Regions from separate parts of the Fictibacillus sp. NRS-1165 genome, predicted to be linked through region 2. Evidence: riboswitches for the same ligand, from Rfam matches in the RefSeq annotation. Region 2 holds a riboswitch; the other holds the start of a gene.
The links. Region 2 has a riboswitch for S-adenosylmethionine ahead of ABHN01_RS02775 (ABC transporter ATP-binding protein). Riboswitches for the same ligand answer to the same signal wherever they lie in the genome.
Positions count from the first base shown of each region.

Region 1: another riboswitch for S-adenosylmethionine. It lies ahead of ABHN01_RS22630 (methionine ABC transporter ATP-binding protein); the one in region 2 lies ahead of ABHN01_RS02775 (ABC transporter ATP-binding protein).

Region 1 is NZ_JBDPNU010000065.1:4,810-8,027, forward strand. It holds gene ABHN01_RS22620 (general stress protein) at 1-118, shown strand, start outside; gene ABHN01_RS22625 (phosphatase PAP2 family protein) at 210-839, shown strand; SAM riboswitch class I at 883-998, shown strand; SAM riboswitch class I at 1,079-1,191, shown strand; gene ABHN01_RS22630 (methionine ABC transporter ATP-binding protein) at 1,292-2,323, shown strand; gene ABHN01_RS22635 (methionine ABC transporter permease) at 2,313-2,975, shown strand; gene ABHN01_RS22640 (MetQ/NlpA family ABC transporter substrate-binding protein) at 3,004-3,218, shown strand, end outside.
Region 2 is NZ_JBDPNU010000009.1:6,546-9,763, reverse strand. It holds gene ABHN01_RS02780 (ABC transporter permease) at 1-580, opposite strand, end outside; gene ABHN01_RS02775 (ABC transporter ATP-binding protein) at 606-1,373, opposite strand; SAM riboswitch class I at 1,678-1,782, opposite strand; gene ABHN01_RS02770 (VanW family protein) at 1,967-2,845, shown strand; gene ABHN01_RS02765 (hypothetical protein) at 2,936-3,218, shown strand, end outside.

The DNA.
Region 1 (3,218 bases), on a different contig from region 2:
CCTTAAAGAACTTTTGATGTCATTGGACCTCTCTGAACGAACCGCTGAACGCTATGTGCAAAAAGTCGAGCATGGAAGTATCATGGTGTTTTTAGAAAAAGAAGCGGTAAAACTATAGGCGAGGGTTCCAGTAACAGAAAGACCGTGAATAAATTAGTGTGCCTCATGAAACGATAGGTACATAGATGTATTTAGAAGTGAGGGCAGAAATGAAAAACGATGAGAGAGCTGTATTTAGCATTATATTTATCGGGATCTTGCTGTTGAATGTAATGGTTAAACTTCGTAAAAATGCTTATTGGATGAAAATGGACCGAAAAACCAGCTCCGCTTTTTTTTCGTTGCGGGGCATACAGGTTATCGATATTTTTCTGAGGCTGTACTCCATTATTGGTTCGGGTTTTGTGCTGATTCCAGCGACACTCCTGTCAGCGTGCCGATACAGCCAGAAGGGACAGCGAAGGAAAGCGTTATTTTTGGTTGTTAACTTGGCAGGCTGCCGCTGGGTTAATTCGATTTTAAGAAAGAAATGGGACTATCGCGCTCCCTCGACAAAACCGTTTTTTATTAGATATGGATTTCCAAGTGCACATGCGATGAATGCTACGGCAATGTATGGTGTATTGGTCATGTTAACGAAAAGGCTGTCAAGAAAAACAAAGATGATGTTATTATCACTTCATATCGGTTTTGTCTCGCTCAGCAGAGTTTATTTAGGCATCCACTATTTTACGGATGTCCTTGCGGGAGTGGCTTGGGGAGCTGTCTGGCTAGCTCTGATGAAAGCCGTGTTTTATTCTGATCAGAGAACCCTGAAAAAAGATTTGACATGCGAGTAAAGTATGGTTTAAGATAAGTAACATCAACAAAATATGAACGTGTTTCTTATCCAGAGAGGTGGAGGGATATGGCCCTGTGATACCTCGGCAGCGGGTTTTTCATTTAGAAAAACACTGTGCCAATTCCAGCAAGTTCCTTATGGGCTTGGAAGATAAGAAGAGCAGCTCGTTTCCTTATGGATACTTCATCTCTTCTTTCTTTAGGAAGAGATTTTTTAGTTGTAATTAAATATATATTTTTCTTATCCAGAGAGGTGGAGGGATTGGCCCTTTGAAGCCTCGGCAGCGGGTTCCTGTTTTACTCGGAATACTGTGCCAAGTCCGGCAAGCGATGACGCTTGGAAGATAAGAAGAGATCAGCGACTCTTTGATGCTTAGGCCTCTTCTTGTTTTCAAGAAGAGGCCTTTTTGCTGTTTAGGGAAGCGATAGTGAAGGAAGGAGAACGGAGCCATTGATTCGATTTGAAGAGGTAACCAAATTTTATGAGAGTGGCAAAAATAAGGTCAGAGCGCTAAACAATGTGAGCTTTGAGGTGAAAAAAGGAGAGATCTACGGAGTTGTAGGTTATAGCGGAGCAGGAAAGAGCTCTTTGCTCCGCTGTGTAAATCTTCTGGTGAAGCCGACATCAGGACACGTTTTTGTCGGGGAAGACGACATGGCTGGATTGTCTCCAAAAGACTTGAGAAGAAAACGGAAAAATATCGGCATGATCTTTCAACATTTTAATCTGCTCAATGCAAAGACGGTTTTTGATAATATTGCGACGCCGCTTTACCTGCTCGGGGTGAAGAAATCCGCCATTAAGGAGAAGGTGAATGATCTGCTGGAATTTGTAGGTTTGACAGAGCACGGTCATAAATATCCCGACCAGCTCTCCGGCGGACAAAAACAGCGGGTAGGTATCGCCCGGGCGCTATCCACGGATCCGGAAGTGCTATTGTGTGACGAGGCCACTTCGGCCTTGGATCCGCAGACGACGGCCAGTATTTTAAAGCTCTTAAAAAAAATCAATAAAGAATATAACATTACCATTCTCATCATTACGCATGAGATGAATGTCATTCGCGAAATTTGCGATTCCGTCGCTGTGATGGAAGGGGGAGAGGTGATCGAGAAGGGGAGCGTTTTTGATGTGTTTGCGAAGCCTCAAACGGAGACGGCAACGCGCTTCGTCAGTTCGGTTCTTCAGGATGAACTTCCTGAATCCCTGAAAGTCCTGCTTAAGAAGCAGGACCGCAATCATAAGATTTTCAGGATCGTCTTTACCGGAGCTTCCACCGGCCAGCCGCTGCTCTCGCAGATCGCTAAAAAATTCAACGTGGATGTCAGTGTACTGTACGGCCATGTCACAGAACTTCAAGACGTGCCTTTCGGAAATCTTGTTGTCCAATTGATTGGTGACGAACAGGAAATCAGAAGAGCGATCTTTTTCGTGAACCAAAGCGAAGTACAAGTTAGGGAGGTTGCATCTCATGCAAGTTGATTGGAGTACATTTTGGGTCGACATTTTAAATGCAGCCGGTGACACATTAACAATGGTCGGTTTTTCCCTTTTGTTCTCGGCTGCCATCGGGATTCCGCTTGGCGTCGTGCTCGTAGTTACGAGGAAAGGTCACATTCTTGAGAACCTGGCTGTCTTTAATATTTTAAATGCGATTGTAAACGTATTGCGTTCGATACCGTTCATCATCTTAATGGTGGCGATTATCCCGTTTACAAGATTTATCGTCGGTACTTCCATCGGGACATCCGCCGCGATTGTACCATTGATTGTATATGCCGGCCCCTATATCGCAAGGCTCGTGGAAAACAGCCTGCTTGAGATCGATCCGGGTATTGTCGAAGCCGCAGAAGCGATGGGGGCTACACCTTGGCAGACCATTTTCCGCATCCTACTGCCGGAAGCATTCAGCTCACTAATCCTGTCGTTTACGATTGCTACGATTGGTTTGGTGGGTGCTTCAGCGATGGCAGGGGCTGTCGGGGGCGGAGGCCTTGGTGATCTGGCCATTGCCTATGGCTATCAGCGATTTGATACAGACGTCATGATCGTCACTGTCGTTCTGCTCGTCATCCTTGTACAAGGGCTGCAGAGCGCAGGAAACATATTGTCCAGAAAAATTAGAAGAAGATAAAAAGAGAAAAAGGGAGTAGGGAAATCTTATGAAAAAATATTCACTGATCATTTTAGTCATCGGGGTTTTAATGTCGGCATTCTTGAGCGGGTGCAGCGGCGGAGATGAAAAAGGGCTTGAAAAAGTAAAGATAGGCATCAGCGGCTCTGACAGCGACGTGTGGAAGTATATTGCTCAAAAAGCTGAAAAAGAAGGCATCGATTTGGAAATCGTAGAGTTTTCCGATTATGTCCGACCGAATCA
Region 2 (3,218 bases):
GTTTCCATTTGCTGAACTCAAGGATCTTTGCTACATCAAACAGCTTAGAGTCCACCCCGCGGATCCCCAGGAACGCATTCACATATAGCGGGAAGAATGCCGATTTTGAAATCAGCAATATTTTTGAGAGTTCACCAAATCCGAACCAGAGTATGAACAATGGGATCACAGCCAGCGATGGAATGGTCCGCAGCATCTGTAAGGTCGGATCCAGGGTTTGCTCTGTTTTACTTGAAAATCCAACAACAAGCCCAGCCAAAAGCCCAAGCCCCCCTCCCAGCAGAAATCCTGTAATCGCCCGCAACAGACTGATCTTAAAATGGGTAAATAACTCTCCCGTGCGGATGAGATCTTTAAATGCAATGAAAATTTCACTCGGCCGAGGCAGCAAGGTGGCTGAAATCAGTCCATAGGCACCTGCAACCTCCCAGATGACAAGAATAAAAAACGGCAGTGCTAATCCTCTCACCCAATGGGAAAGGGGTGTTTTTTTTCGGTTTTTTGTTTTTACGGCGGACTCTTTTCTTCTCTGTTTTCGATCCAAGTTGGTTGTCGTTAATACTCCAGTCTGATCGCTCATCCTTTCATCTCCTTTGCTTCGTTTTTTATTGGACAGCTTCTGATTGTTCGTTTACTTCTACTTTTTCAAATTCACTCAATACCCGCTGCCGTATTTTTTGGAAGGCGGAATCCGTTTTTCGCCGGGGATGCGGCAGTTCGATCGGTATTACCTCCCGAATCGTGCCCGGCCGGGGATTCATAATAACAACTCGGCTGGCAAGATAGATCGCTTCATCAATATCATGTGTAACAAAGATCATCGTTGTCCGGTTCTTTTCCCAGATATCGAGGAGCACCTCCTGCATATGTGACCGTGTAAAGGCATCCAGGGCTCCAAATGGCTCATCTAAGAGGAGAACCTTAGGATTTCTAAGCAGGGCCCTTGCGATCGATACCCTTTGTGCCATTCCTCCTGACAGCTCTTTTGGATAAGCATTTTCAAATCCTTCCAATCGGACAAGCTTGATCAGTTCGCTTACTTTTTCTTTTGTTTCTTTTTCTTTCAAAGGCAAGTTTGCCGCAATATTTTTTTCAACAGTCAGCCACGGAAATAATCTTGGTTCCTGAAAAATAAATCCTTTATCGATGCTCGGCCCGGATACTTTTTGATTATCAAGCATCACAGCACCCTCATGCCTTGTATCCAAACCAGCAATTATCTTTAGCAGCGTGCTTTTTCCGCAGCCGCTCGGGCCGATCACCGTGATAAATTCACCTTTGTTCAGACTGAGATCTATACGTTCCAGTGCTTTCATCACGCTTTTCCCCGTTTGGAAACTTCGATCCAGTTTTCTAATTTGCAGTAAAGTCATTACCAATCTCCCTTTCTTCTTTACGATTCGGCAAAAGAAAAACAACCGGAAACCTCCTTATTTTAGGAAAGCCTCCGGTCGTCCGGTCGACGCAATATTTGAATGGCCGTGCTGCGAATAAAATTCCCCCTTTCAAATGAAAAAAGGTTCATGTACGAAAGAAAACCAAAGACCATGTCTGCAAATTTCAAGACACGGCCTTTGGTTTACCAATCAGCTGTACGATATTTTTTTACTCTTAAATAAAAAACCTCCCCTTACCTGTCATGGACGTGTAAGGGGAAGTGTATTGCATGTTCTTCCTTTCTTATCGTCCAAGCTGCTGCTTGTTGGATTTGGCACAGTTCTCTGAAAGAGTCCGCTGCCGAGGTTTCATGGGGCCAATTCCCTCCACCTCTCTTAATAAGAAAAAATTATGTAGGTTTAAATCATATAAACCCCATCGGATTAATTGTTATTAAAACAGGTATAGAATACAAAGTCAATAACATTTTTGAAAAATCTAAAAACAGCCGGGTCGCCGATACATTTTCAACCTTCTTACATAAAACGATTCAGCCTTCAACATACTAATTGTTGGGAGGTTGTTCGTTATGTTGCTTTCTTGGTTAACCGGTATATTGCTGGCTGTCCAGCCCCTCAATATACCAGACAGCATATCTTTAGTACATGAAGGGCAAACCATTGCGATCGTTGATCGAAAAGACTTCATGATCCCGCTGCCGGGTACGCCCGTTATCGACGGCGAGAAACTTGACTTGTTTACGGCAAAATTGGAGGGGCAGATCTACCGTCCGCCTCTAAACGCAAGGATCAATGAATCGGGAGGAATCACTTCTGAAAAAAAAGGATCCATGCTCTATAAAAAAGCGTTTAAAGAACGATTTTATATGAGTTTTTTCAGTAAGGGGCCTGTAAAACTTGAAATTCCTCAATTACCGGTCCATCCAAGAGTGGACAGCGAGCTTCTTGGAAATATTCGCACGAACCAACTTGCTCATTATGTTACCTATTTCAACCGTTCCAACGAATCCAGGAGCCATAATATTTCACTTGCTGCAAAAGCCATTGACAACCATGTCGTATTTCCTGGAGAAACCTTTTCCTTTAATGGTGTTGTAGGCAGACGAACATCGGATAAGGGGTACATGCGTGCTCCTGTTATCGTGCGGGGGGAGCTTTCGGAAGGAGTCGGCGGTGGAATTTGCCAAGTGTCCTCTACCCTTTTCAATGCAGTTGACCGGGCAGGACTTCATATCGTTCAGCGTTTTTCACACAGCAGGCTTGTCCCTTATGTACCGAAAGGGCGAGATGCGACCGTAAGCTGGTATGGCCCGGACTTCCGTTTTCAGAACCGTTTCAACCAGCCGATTCTTATACGAGCGAAAGCGTACGGAGGGAGCATGATGGTGATGATTTCGTCTTCTGACGTCATTCACGTGCCTCCAAAAAAAAGCACTAATATGCGGTAGGGAAGTAATTGTGTCAACATTGTTAACCATTGAGCAAACCCATTCCCATTTCATAATGGCGGTGTTAGAATAAACGAGGATTTGATCATCTTGGAGAGAAGTGATGACATGAAAAGTCTTCCGTTTTTCTATATGCTGTTCCTAATTAATGGATTGCTGCTTGCCGGTGGATTAGTCAGCCCGACTTACCTTGTTGTTGCCCGCTGGAGCATGGTTTTCTTTAATATCACAGCACTTGCTGCTCTCGTCTATTTCAAAGAACAAAGCAAGAGAAAAAGATGGAGCAAAGTTTCACCACGGGGCCGTGTATTATGGTGGGGAGCTTTCTTGTTCAATATCGTTTCTGCAGCAAATGAAGTGCTGCATTCAGGAC